DNA from 3 places in the Streptomyces macrosporus genome. Region 2 is predicted to be linked to each of the others. Evidence: predicted binding sites of a transcription regulator. Region 2 holds the regulator's gene; each other region holds the start of a gene.
What was found. Region 2 encodes HrcA, which represses chaperone genes, less so after heat shock. Its sites were predicted from a motif close to TTNGCACTCNGNNNNNCNGAGTGCNAA; they were not measured.
Positions count from the first base shown of each region.

Region 1: groES (co-chaperone GroES) is a predicted target of HrcA. The motif match lies at 2,302-2,328, and genes of this name have one in related genera.
Region 3: groL (chaperonin GroEL) is a predicted target of HrcA. The motif match lies at 2,006-2,032, and genes of this name have one in related genera.

Region 1 covers NZ_BAAASZ010000027.1:88,005-92,352, reverse strand. Annotated here, with positions in the region: gene groL (chaperonin GroEL) at 106-1,737, opposite strand; gene groES (co-chaperone GroES) at 1,843-2,154, opposite strand; gene ABD335_RS19565 (class I SAM-dependent methyltransferase) at 2,605-3,798, shown strand; gene ABD335_RS19560 (class I SAM-dependent methyltransferase) at 3,949-4,348, shown strand, end outside.
Region 2 covers NZ_BAAASZ010000020.1:109,943-114,290, reverse strand. Annotated here, with positions in the region: gene ABD335_RS12620 (nitronate monooxygenase) at 1-888, opposite strand, end outside; gene dnaJ (molecular chaperone DnaJ) at 956-2,086, opposite strand; gene hrcA (heat-inducible transcriptional repressor HrcA) at 2,087-3,103, opposite strand; gene ABD335_RS12605 (MBL fold metallo-hydrolase) at 3,340-4,005, shown strand; gene ABD335_RS12600 (DUF3097 domain-containing protein) at 4,032-4,348, shown strand, end outside.
Region 3 covers NZ_BAAASZ010000006.1:80,157-84,504, reverse strand. Annotated here, with positions in the region: gene thrC (threonine synthase) at 1-707, shown strand, start outside; gene ABD335_RS03305 (MoaD/ThiS family protein) at 704-982, shown strand; gene ABD335_RS03300 (cold-shock protein) at 1,448-1,651, shown strand; gene groL (chaperonin GroEL) at 2,222-3,850, shown strand; gene ABD335_RS03290 (alanine/glycine:cation symporter family protein) at 4,102-4,348, shown strand, end outside.

The DNA.
Region 1 (4,348 bases), on a different contig from region 2:
CCGCGCACGGCGACGCGAAAGCCCGGCTCCCCCTCCGGCCCCGGAACGTCCGGGGAACCCGGAACAGGGGAAGCCGGGCCTCGTCGTACGGCGGGCGCCCGTGTGTCAGTGGGCGTGACCGTGGCCGTGACCGTGGCCGGCGGCCTCCGGCTCCTCCTCGGCCGGCTTCTCCACGACCAGGGTCTCGGTCGTGAGCAGCAGCGAGGCGATGGAGGCGGCGTTCTCCAGCGCGGAGCGGGTGACCTTCACCGGGTCGATGACGCCGGCCTTGACCAGGTCGACGTACTCGCCGGTCGCGGCGTTGAAGCCGTGGCCCTTCTCCAGCTCGGCGACCTTGGCGGCGATGACGTAGCCCTCCAGGCCGGCGTTCTCGGCGATCCAGCGCATCGGCTCCACCACGGCGCGGCGGACGACCGCGACACCGGTGGCCTCGTCGCCCTCCTTGCCGAGGTTGTCCTCCAGCACCTTGGCGGAGTGCACCAGCGCCGAACCGCCACCGGAGACGATGCCCTCCTCGACCGCGGCGCGGGTCGCGGAGATGGCGTCCTCCAGGCGGTGCTTCTTCTCCTTGAGCTCGACCTCGGTGGCCGCGCCCACGCGGATCACGCACACGCCGCCGGCCAGCTTCGCCAGACGCTCCTGGAGCTTCTCGCGGTCCCAGTCGGAGTCGGTGGTCTCGATCTCGGCCTTGATCTGCGCGACGCGGGCCTCGACGTCCTCGCTCTTGCCGCCGCCGTCGACGATGGTGGTCTCGTCCTTGGTGACGGTCACGCGGCGGGCGGTGCCCAGCACGTCCAGGCCGACCTGGTCGAGCTTGAGGCCGACCTCCTCGGCGACCACGGTGGCGCCGGTCAGCGTCGCCATGTCGCCCAGCATGGCCTTGCGGCGGTCGCCGAAGCCCGGGGCCTTGACGGCCACCGCGTTGAAGGTGCCGCGGATCTTGTTGACCACCAGGGTCGACAGGGCCTCGCCCTCGACGTCCTCGGCGATGATCAGCAGCGGCTTGGAGCTGTTGCTCTGGATGATCTTCTCCAGCAGCGGCAGCAGGTCCGCGATGGCGGAGATCTTGCCCTGGTGGATCAGGATGTACGGGTCCTCCAGGACCGCTTCCATCCGCTCCTGGTCGGTGACCATGTAGGGCGACAGGTAGCCCTTGTCGAAGGCCATGCCCTCGGTGAAGTCCAGCTCCAGACCGAAGGTGTTGGACTCCTCGACGGAGATCACACCGTCCTTGCCGACCTTGTCCATCGCCTCGGCGATCAGCTCGCCGACCTGCTTGTCCTGGGCGGACAGCGCGGCGACGGCGGCGATGTCCTCCTTGGAGTCGATCGGGCGCGCGGCGGCGTGCAGGTCGTCGGAGACGGCCTTGACCGCGGCGTCGATGCCCTTCTTCAGGGCGGCCGGGGAGGCGCCGGCGGCGACGTTGCGCAGACCCTCGCGGACCAGGGCCTGGGCCAGCACGGTGGCGGTGGTGGTGCCGTCACCCGCGATGTCGTTGGTCTTGGTCGCCACCTCCTTGACGAGCTGGGCGCCCAGGTTCTCGTAGGGGTCCTCGACCTCGACCTCGCGGGCGATGGTGACACCGTCGTTGGTGATGGTCGGAGCGCCGAACTTCTTGTCGATGACGACGTTGCGGCCCTTGGGGCCGATCGTCACCTTCACGGTGTCGGCGAGCTTGTTGACACCGCGCTCGAGGGCGCGACGGGCGTCCTCGTCGAACTTCAGGATCTTCGCCATGGTTGCTCGGTTCCTCTCGGGTCCTCGTCAAAAGATCCGCGCCCCGGCCCCGGACGTCTCGGACGCGGGTACCAGGGCGCGGACCACAGGCAGTCTTCGCGGTGCTTACTTCTCGATGATCGCGAGCACGTCGCGAGCCGAGAGGACGAGGTACTCCTCGCCGTTGTACTTCACCTCGGTGCCGCCGTACTTGCTGTACAGCACGATGTCGCCGACCTTGACGTCGAGCGGCAGACGGTTGCCGTCCTCGAAGCGGCCCGGACCCACGGCCAGGACGGTGCCCTCCTGGGGCTTCTCCTTGGCGGTGTCCGGGATGACCAGGCCGGAGGCGGTGGTCTGCTCGGCGTCGAGCGGCTGGACCACGATGCGGTCCTCGAGCGGCTTGATGGCAACCTTGGAGCTAGTGGCGGTCGTCACGATCCGACCTCCCCCTTCGGAGATCTCACGGGGTTTGGATGTCTGGGGTGGCGACCTGGTAGATCCGTCGTCGCGGGTGCCGGATCTGCCCGTCGCTGGGATTGGCACTCACCTGGGGAGAGTGCCAACGTCGAGACTATGCGGGCGTTAGCACTCAGTCAACCGGAGTGCCAACGCACGGCGCGTTGCGCGCCCCCGCGCCCATACGCCGACCCGCACACCGTGTCGCAGGCGCGTCGCGGGTGCCCGTCCGCGAGGAGCGCCGCCGACGACCCGGGCCGGCCGCCGACGGACGCCCCGCGCTTCGAGCCGGACGGCACCACCGGCGCGTGCGTGGCCACCGGCGTCCACCGCGACGAGCTCCCCGTCCCCTTCCCCGTGGACATCGACCGGACACCGACCCGACCACGCTGTTCAACCGCCGAGGGCGGCCGCTGCGATGATGGGCCGGTGCACGCGCCGACCGGTTCCGAGCCCGACCCCGTCTCCGTCTTCCGCGCCCTGCTGACCGACGAGGGGCGGCACCTGCTGGAGGAGTTGCGGTCGTACGACCCCGGGCGGGAGTTGGCCGTCGCGACCCGGCTGCGCCGCGACCACCCCGCCGAGCTGGTCTCGGCGGCCCTCGGGCAGGCGCGGCTGCGGCAGCGGGCGGCGGCGAAGTTCGGGCCCGAGGACGCGGGCCGGATGTACTTCACGCCCGACGGCGTGGAGCAGGCCACCCGCGCGAGCGTGGCCGCCCACCGCGCCGGGCGCTTCGCCGCGCTCGGAGTGCGGCGGCTGGCCGACCTGTGCTGCGGCGTCGGCGGCGACGCCATCGCGCTGGCCCGCGCCGGCATCCACGTCCTGGCCGTCGACCGTTCCCCGCTGACCTGCGAGGTCGCCCGCGCCAACGCCGAGGCGCTGGGGCTGGCCGACCGCGTCGAGGTGCGGTGTGCGGACGTGACGGAGGTGGACACCGACGGCTTCGACGCCGTCTTCGCCGACCCGGCCCGCCGCGGGGGACGCGGCCGGATCTTCGACCCCGAGGCGTACTCGCCCCCGCTGTCCTGGGCCGTCGCCGCCGCCCGCCGCGCCCCGTACGCCGCCCTGAAGGTCGCCCCGGGCATCCCCCACGAGGCGGTGCCGGAGGACGCGGCGGCCGAGTGGATCTCCGACGGTGGGGACGTGAAGGAGGCCGTGCTCTGGTTCGGCGTCCCCCCGGGCGTACGCGCCACCCTCCTGCCCGGCCCCCACACCCTGGCCTCCGCCGGCCTGCCGGACCCGCCGGTCGGCCCGGTCGGCCGCTACCTGTACGAGCCGGACGGCGCGGTCATCCGCGCCCATCTGGTCGCCGAGGTCGCCGAGCGGGTCGGCGGGCGCCTGATCGACCCGACGATCGCCTACGTCACGAGCGACGACCTGCGCCCGGTGCCGTACGCGAGCGCGTACGAGATCACCGACGTGCTCCCCTTCAACGTCAAGAGGCTGAGGGCGCTGCTGCGGGAGCGCGAGGTGGGGACGGTCACGGTCAAGAAGCGCGGCTCGGCCGTCGAACCGGAGGACCTGCGCCGCAAGTTGAAGCCCTCCGGCCCGAACGCGGTCACGGTCTTCCTCACCCGCGTCGCGGGCGCCCCCACCACGCTCCTGGGCCGGCCCGTCCCCTGACACCCCCTGACACCGCGCCCCTGCGCCGGGCGGACTCGTCCCCGACCGCACCCGTGGGGAGGGGCGGCGGTGAGCGTCGCCCCCCGTCCCCCACTCCCCGGCGGGGTAATCGGTCGCGGCCGTCCGGGGTGGGCTGGTAGACAGGCGCCCATGGCCGACCGCCTGTTCACCGATCCGTCCCTCGCCGCGCTGTACGACGTGATCTGCGCGGAGCGGAGCGACTTCGACGACTTCTACCTGCCGTTGGTGATGTCCGCGCGGTCCGTCCTCGACGTCGGCTGCGGAACCGGCCAGTTGCTGCGCCGCGCCCGGGAGGCCGGACACCCCGGCCGGCTGTGCGGACTCGACCCGGCCGAGGCGATGCTCGCCCGGGCCCGGCGGCGGACGGACGTCGCATGGGTCCTCGGCGACCTCTCCACCACGGCCTGGGAGCGGGAGTTCGACCTGATCGTGATGACCGGCCACGCCTTCCAGGTGCTCCTCGGGGACGACGAGCTGCGGACCGCGCTCGCCGCCGTCCGCACCGCCCTCGCCGACGACGGCCGGTTCG
Region 2 (4,348 bases):
GTGGGGGCCGTACTCGGCCGTGAAGCGGTTGACCAGGCCGCGCGCGGGGCGGCCGGAGAAGGCCCGGGTCAGCTCGGTGCGGGGGAACGCGGGGTCGGTCAGCGCCCGCTTGTGCAGCTCGTGCGCGCCGGACTCGGGGCAGGCCAGGAACGCCGTGCCGAGCTGTGCGGCGACCGCGCCCGCGGCCAGCACGGCGGCGATCTGCCCGCCGCGCATCAGCCCGCCCGCGGCGATCAGCGGAAGCGACACGGCCTCCCGCACCTGGCCCAGCAGCGCGAGCAGGCCCAGTCCGGCGCCGTTCGCCGCGGGGTCCGACACGGGGTCGTCGTGGTGCGTGCCCTGGTGGCCCCCCGCCTCGACGCCCTGGACGCACAGCGCGTCGGCCCCGGCCTCCTCGGCGGCCCGGGCCTCGGCGACCGAGGTGACGGTGACGGCGGTGACGGTGCCCACCTCGGCCAGGTCCGCCAGGACCCGGCGGGAGGGGCGGCCGAAGGTGAAGGAGACCAGCGGAACGGGCTCCTCCAGCAGGATCGCCAGCTTGGCGTCGTACGCGTCGTCGTCACCCCGGTCGGGATCGCCGGGCTCGACGCCGTACCGGGCGAACTCCCCCGCGAGCCGCTCGCGGTAGGCCGCCACGGCCCCCGAGCCGTCGGCGGCGGAATGGGGCATGAAGAGGTTGACGCCGAAGGGCCGGTCGGTCAGCGTCCGCAGCCGCCGGATCTCCCCGCGCATCGCCTCCGGGGTCTTGTACCCGGCGGCGAGGAAGCCGAGCCCGCCCGCCTCGCCGACGGCGGCGGCCAGTTCGGGACGGGACGCGCCCCCGGCCATGGGGGCCTGGACGACGGGATGCTCGATCCGGGAGAGGAGCCTGGTCAACGCGGAGGACATGGCCGCATCCTGCCACGCCCCGCCGAGGCGGGCGCCGCGCCCCGGCACACCCCGACGGGCCGGGGCCTCACCGCCCGTTGAACGCGTCCTTCAACCGCGAGAACAGCCCCTGCTGCCCCGGCTGGAACTGGCCCATCGGCCTCTCCTCGCCGCGCAGCTTGGCCAGCCGGCGCAGCAGCTCCTCCTGCTCCGGGTCCAGCTTGGTCGGGGTCTGCACCTCGACGTGGACGATCAGGTCGCCACGGCCGCCGCCGCGCAGGTGCGTCACACCGCGCTGGTGGAGCGGGATGGACTGGCCGGACTGGGTGCCGGGCCGGATGTCGACCTCCTCCAGCCCGTCCAGCGTCTCCAGCGGGACCTTCGTGCCCAGGGCCGCCGCCGTCATGGGGATGGTGACCGTGCAGTGCAGGTCGTCGCCGCGGCGCTGGAAGACCGGGTGCGGAACCTCGTGGATCTCCACGTACAGGTCGCCCGCCGGGCCGCCGCCCGGACCGACCTCGCCCTCGCCGGCGAGCTGGATGCGGGTGCCGTTGTCCACACCGGCCGGGATCTTCACCGTCAGGCTGCGCCGCGACCGCACGCGGCCGTCGCCGGCGCACTCCGGGCAGGGGTTCGGCACGATCGTGCCGAACCCCTGGCACTGCGGACAGGGCCGCGAGGTCATGACCTGCCCCAGGAAGGACCGGGTGACCTGCGAGACCTCGCCGCGACCGCGGCACATGTCGCAGGTCTGCACCGACGTCCCCGGGGCGGCGCCCTCGCCGTTGCACGTCGTGCAGACGACGGCCGTGTCGACCTGGATGTCCTTCGTGGTGCCGAAGGTGGCCTCGTCCAGCTCGATGTCGAGCCGGATCATCGCGTCCTGGCCGCGCCGGGTACGGGACCTCGGCCCGCGCTGCGAGGCGGTGCCGAAGAAGGCGTCCATGATGTCGGAGAAGTTCCCGAACCCCGCGCCGAAGCCGCCGCCCCGGCTCGCGCCGCCACCCATCGGGTCGCCGCCGAGGTCGTACATCTGCTTCTTCTGCGGATCGGAGAGCACCTCGTAGGCGGTGTTGATCTCCTTGAACCGCTCCTGCGTCTTCGGGTCCGGGTTCACGTCCGGGTGCAGCTCGCGCGCGAGCCGGCGGAATGCCTTCTTGATCTCGTCCTGCGAGGCATCGCGCTGCACGCCCAGGATCGCGTAGTAGTCAGTCGCCACTTACGACTCCGCGAGGATCTGTCCGACGTAACGTGCCACTGCGCGTACCGCTCCCATCGTTCCGGGGTAGTCCATGCGGGTCGGTCCGACCACGCCGAGCTTGGCAACCGCCTCGTTGCCCGAACCGTAACCGACCGAGACGACCGACGTGGAGGTCAGCCCCTCGTGGGCATTCTCGTGCCCGATGCGTACCGTCATGCTCGAATCCTTGGCCTCTCCCAGCAGCTTGAGGAGCACCACCTGCTCCTCCAGCGCCTCCAGCACCGGCCGGATGGTCAGGGGGAAGTCGTGGACGAAGCGGGTGAGGTTGGCGGTACCGCCGATCACCAGCCGCTCCTCGGGCTCCTCGACCAGCGTCTCCAGCAGGGTGGCGAGCACGGCCGAGATCGTGCTGCGGTCGTCCTGCTCGAAGGACTCCGGCAGGTCCTGCACCAGCCTGGGGACCTCGGAGAAGCGCTCGCCGACCACCCGGCCGTTGAGCCGGGCGCGCAGGTCGGCCAGCGTCGTCTCGGTGAGGGGGGCGGGGCAGTCCACCACGCGCTGCTCGACCCGCCCGGTGTCCGTGATCAGCACGAGCATCAGGCGCGTGGGCGCGAGCAGCAGCAGTTCGACGTGCCGCACGGTCGAACGGGTCAGCGAGGGGTACTGGACGATGGCGACCTGTCGGGTGAGCTGTGCCAGCAGCCGCACGGTGCGGCTGACGACGTCGTCGAGGTCGACGGCGCCCGCCAGGAAGTTCTGGATCGCCCGCCGCTCGGGCTTGGACAGCGGCTTGACGCCCGCGAGCTTGTCCACGAACAGGCGGTACCCCTTGTCCGTGGGGATGCGACCCGCGCTGGTGTGCGGCTGGGCGATGTACCCCTCTTCCTCCAGGGCCGCCATGTCGTTGCGCACGGTGGCCGGGGAGACCTTGAGGTTGTGCCGCTCGGTCAGGGCCTTGGAGCCCACCGGCTCCTGCGTGCCGACGTAGTCCTGGACGATGGCGCGCAAGACCTCGAGTCTGCGTTCGCTGAGCACTTCGGCGCACCTCCCGTCCGGCCGTGCCTTTCGTTCCTGTCCTGGCACTCTCGACAGTCGAGTGCCAGCTTCCCTGTGCCAGTGTACGGCCGGTGACCACGACCAGGGCAAGGGCGGCCGTGGAGCGAAGGTAACCCGCTCCCGTCGCCCGGCGGGCATCACCCGCCCGTTGGCGCTAGCGTCGCCGTATGAAGGCCGGATGGGAAGAGCTCGCACCGGGAGTCGTTCGTCACCGTATGCCCGGCTGGGACGAGACCGTCGGGGCCGTCGCGGGCGGCTCGGGAGTGCTCGTGATCGACACGGGCTCCTCGCTGGGCGAGGGCGCGCGCATCCGACGGCAGCTGTGCGAGCGCTTCGACCGGCACATCACCCATGTGGCGCTCACCCACCCGCACTTCGACCACGTCCTGGGCACGTCCGCCTTCTCCGGGGTGGAGGTCTACGCCGCGGTGGGGGCCGACACGTGGCTGGCGCGCTCCAAGGACGAGCTGTGGAAGGACGCCGTGCGGCACGGCGCGGACCCCGAGGAGGCGGCCCAGGCCGTCGACGTGCTCGTCCACCCGCACCACCGGGTGGTCGGCGAGCTGACGGTCTCGCTGGGCGACCGGGAGGCGGTCCTGGCCAACGTCGGTCCCGCGCACACCGCCTACGACCTGGCCGTCCTCGTCCCCGGCGTCTCCGGCGGGCGGGACGTCGTCTTCTGCGGCGACCTGGTGGAGGAGTCCGGCGAGCCGCAGGCCGGTCCGGACGCCCACCCCCTCCACTGGCCGGCCGCCGTCGACCGCCTGCTCGCCCTGGGCGGCGAGGACGCGCTGTACGTGCCCGGCCACGGCGCGGTGGTGGACGCCGCCTTCGTCCGCGCCCAACGCGACGCCCTGGCACGGCGCTTCGGCGTTTCGTGACGGCGTCCGCGTACCACAATGAGCGCATGCGCAGCAGACGGTACGACCCCGACCTGACCCCGCCGTGGAAGCGGACCCGGCCCGCGCCCGAGGTGCCCGCCGAGCCGGACCTGGTGGTGGAGGAGATCACGACCGGGTTCTGCGGGGCCGTGGTCCGCTGCGAGAAGACCGCGCAGGGGTTCACCGTCACCCTGGAGGACCGGTTCGGGAAGCACCGCGTCTTCCCCATGGAACCGCGGGGCTTCCTGCTGGAGGGGAAGGTCGTCACCCTGGTGCGGCCCCGGGCGGTCGCGCCGCCCGCCCCCGCGGCGCCCCGGCGCACGGCCTCGGGGTCGATCGCCGT
Region 3 (4,348 bases), on a different contig from region 2:
GCATCGAGGGCACCTACGACGACGTGAACCGCTTCTGCTCCGAGCTGATCGGCGATCCCGCGGGCGAGGGCTGGGGCTTCGTCAACGTCAACCTCCGCCCCTACTACGCCGAGGGCTCCAAGACCCTGGCGTACGAGATCTGCGAGCAGCTCGGCTGGAAGCTGCCGGACCAGCTCGTCGTCCCGATCGCCTCCGGCTCCCAGCTCACCAAGATCGACAAGGGGCTGCGCGAGCTGATCCGGCTGGGGCTGGTCGAGGACAAGCCGTACCGGATCTTCGGCGCCCAGGCCGAGGGTTGCTCGCCGGTGTCGCGGGCCTTCAAGGACGGCCACGACGTGGTGCGGCCGGTGCGGCCGGACACCATCGCCAAGTCCCTGGCCATCGGCAACCCGGCCGACGGCCCGTACGTCCTGGACATCGCGCGCCGCACCGGCGGTGCCGTGGAGGACGTGGACGACGGACGGATCGTCGAGGCGATCAAGCTGCTGGCGCGCACCGAGGGCATCTTCGCGGAGACCGCGGGCGGCGTGACCGTCGGCGTGACGAAGAAGCTCCTCGAGGAGGGCGTGCTCGACCCGTCCCTGACCACCGTCGTCCTCAACACCGGCGACGGCCTGAAGACCCTGGACGCGGTGGCGTCGACCACCGGACCGTCCGCGATCATCCGTCCGAACCTGGACTCCTTCCGAGAGGCTGGCCTGGCATGAGTGTCTCCGTCCGTATCCCGACGATCCTGCGCACGTACACCGGGGGCCGGGCCGAGGTGACGGCCGAGGGCGCGACGCTGGCCGAGGTCCTGGCGGACCTGGAGAAGAACCACCAGGGCATATCCGCCCGGGTGCTGGACGACTCCGGCAAGCTGCGCCGCTTCGTGAACGTCTACGTCGACGACGACGACGTCCGCTTCTCCGAGGGCCTCCAGACGCCGACGCCGGACGGCGCGAACGTCTCGATCATCCCGGCCGTCGCGGGCGGCTGCTGACGGCGCCCCGAGGGCCCGCGCGAGGCGGCCCCGTCTCCCGGCGGAACCGGCCGGGAGCGGGGCCGTCGGCGTGCGCGCCCCCCGCGGGCGCCTGACCCCGGCGATGAGTGGAATTGTCAATTCCGCCCTCTCGGGAACGGTAGAGTGAGCGTGCCTCCCCCCGAATGCGCACTCCGCGCCCATAAGAACGCGACAACTTGTCCGCACATTCGCTGCCGCAATTGTCGTGTTGGTCCGCTATGCCCGGCCCGAGTTGCCCTGCTTTCCTGCCGTTCATGTGCTTATCGGCAATCCGGCGTGACCGGAATTCTCGTCTGAGAGACCTGTTGCGGAGGGCTTCCGCCCAGATACATTCGGCCGCGGTCGACGCGTTCCGGCGCACACCCCCTCTCGCCGGGGGGTGACATCTGACCCGGGTCCGCGGAGTGTGGACTCGTGCAAGGGCCAGCAATAGGGGAGTTAGGAATGGCTCAAGGCACCGTCAAGTGGTTCAACGCGGAGAAGGGATACGGCTTCATCGCGGTCGACGGTGGTGCGGACGTGTTCGTCCACTACAGCGCGATCCAGATGGACGGCTACCGCACCCTTGAGGAAGGACAGCGGGTTGAATTCGAGATCTCGCAGGGTCAGAAGGGTCCGCAGGCGGACATGGTCCGCGTGACGGCCTGAAGCGCCGGCCACTCGCACCACGAGCAGTAGTAGACGGCACAGGAGGGTCCGCACCCCGGAGGGGTGCGGACCCTCCGTCGTGTCCGGCACACCGCGCGCGGTCGTGCGCCCTCGCCGCGTCCCCCGGCGTCCCCCGGCGTCTCCCGGGGGCCCCTGACGTCTCCCGGCGTCCCCCGGCACGCTCTGGTGGCCTCCGGTGTCCTCCTCTCCTTCCGCTCCTCCCCTTCCGCTCCCCTCCCGTCGTCCTCGGCCGTCCTCCGTCGTCCTCCGGCGCCCTCTCCCGTCCCCCGTCCGCCTCCCGTGTCCCGCCGCCCCCTCCCGAGCGGGCGCGCGGGGCGCGAGCGCCCGGACGCGCTTGCACTCGGAGGGGTCGAGTGCTAATCATTGGCGTTAGCACTCTGAAGGTGAGAGTGACAGAACGAGGACCGGTTCGGTGAGGTGCGCAAGCCCGGTGGAGCAGGGAACCCCGGGAGTGCGGGCCGTCCGTCGCGGGCGCCAGAGCGGTCCGGAGAAATCCTCCCCCAGCCTTCGGGCCGGGGGGACCCCCAAAGTCTGGGAGGACCACTTCACATGGCCAAGATCATCGCGTTCGACGAGGAGGCGCGGCGCGGCCTCGAGCGCGGTATGAACCAGCTCGCCGACGCCGTCAAGGTCACGCTCGGCCCCAAGGGCCGCAACGTCGTCCTTGAGAAGAAGTGGGGCGCCCCCACGATCACCAACGACGGTGTGTCCATCGCCAAGGAGATCGAGCTCGAGGACCCGTACGAGAAGATCGGTGCCGAGCTGGTCAAGGAGGTCGCCAAGAAGACGGACGACGTCGCCGGTGACGGTACGACCACCGCGACCGTCCTCGCCCAGGCGCTCGTCCGCGAGGGTCTGCGCAACGTGGCCGCCGGTGCCAACCCCATGGCCCTCAAGCGCGGCATCGAGAAGGCCACCGAGGCCGTCTCCGCCGCCCTGCTGGAGCAGGCCAAGGAGGTCGAGACCAAGGAGCAGATCGCTTCGACCGCCTCCATCTCCGCCGCCGACACCCAGATCGGCGAGCTGATCGCCGAGGCGATGGACAAGGTCGGCAAGGAAGGCGTCATCACCGTCGAGGAGTCGCAGACCTTCGGCCTGGAGCTCGAGCTCACCGAGGGCATGCGCTTCGACAAGGGCTACATCTCCGCCTACTTCGCCACCGACATGGAGCGGATGGAGGCGGTCCTGGAGGACCCCTACATCCTGATCGCCAACCAGAAGATCTCCGCGGTCAAGGACCTGCTGCCGCTCCTGGAGAAGGTCATGCAGGCCGGCAAGCCGCTGCTGATCATCGCCGAGGACGTCGAGGGCGAGGCCCTGTCGACCCTGGTGGTCAACAAGATCCGCGGCACCTTCAAGTCCGTCGCCGTCAAGGCTCCGGGCTTCGGCGACCGCCGCAAGGCCATGCTGGGCGACATCGCCATCCTCACCGGCGGCCAGGTCATCTCCGAGGAGGTCGGCCTCAAGCTGGAGAACGCCGGCCTGGAGCTGCTGGGCCGCGCCCGCAAGGTCGTCATCACCAAGGACGAGACCACCATCGTCGACGGTGCCGGTGACAGCGAGCAGGTCAACGGCCGGGTCAACCAGATCCGCGCCGAGATCGAGAGCTCCGACTCCGACTACGACCGCGAGAAGCTCCAGGAGCGTCTGGCGAAGCTGGCCGGCGGCGTGGCCGTCATCAAGGCCGGTGCCGCCACCGAGGTGGAGCTGAAGGAGCGCAAGCACCGCATCGAGGACGCCGTCCGCAACGCGAAGGCCGCCGTCGAGGAGGGCATCGTCGCCGGTGGTGGCGTGGCCCTGCTGCAGGCGTCCAACGTCTTCGAGAAGCTGGAGCTGGAGGGCGACGAGGCCACCGGTGCCGCCGCCGTCAAGGCCGCTCTGGAGGCTCCGCTGAAGCAGATCGCGGTCAACGCCGGCCTGGAGGGCGGCGTCATCGTGGAGAAGGTGCGCAACCTGACCCCGGGCCACGGTCTGAACGCCGCGACCGGTGAGTACGTGGACATGATCGCCGAGGGCATCATCGACCCGGCCAAGGTCACCCGCTCCGCGCTGCAGAACGCCGCCTCCATCGCGGCGCTCTTCCTCACCACCGAGGCCGTCATCGCCGACAAGCCGGAGAAGGCCGCGGCCGGTGCCGACGCCGCCGCCGGCGGCATGGGCGGTGGCATGGACTTCTGATCCGCCTCCAGCGGATCGGCGGTTCCCGCCGCGCGTACCGCTCGCGGTGCGCGACCAGGCCACGAGGGCGGCACCCCCGTACGGGGGTGCCGCCCTTCGCCCTGTTGTCCAGGATGTGAGATTTTGCACCGGGTGAAGACTGTTCCGGAGCGCGTCCCGGCGGATAACCTCCCGGGTGCGACCAAGCAGAAGGCTTAATTCCGCAGCCTGTCGCAGCGCCGGCCCTTCCCCCGATCCCTGGACGACAACGGATGAGTACGCTCGACACACTGATCGTCGAGATCAACGACCACTTCTGGACCTACCTGCTGATTCCCCTGGTGGCCGTGGCGGGCCTCTACTTCACCCTCCGCTCACGGGCCCTGCAGATCCGACTCCTGCCGGAGATGTTCCGGGTCGTCAGGGAACGGCCGCAGCCCGGTGCCGACGGCACCAAGCCCGTCTCCGCCTTCGGCGCCTTCAGCATCTCCGCCGCCGCCCGGATCGGCACCGGCAACA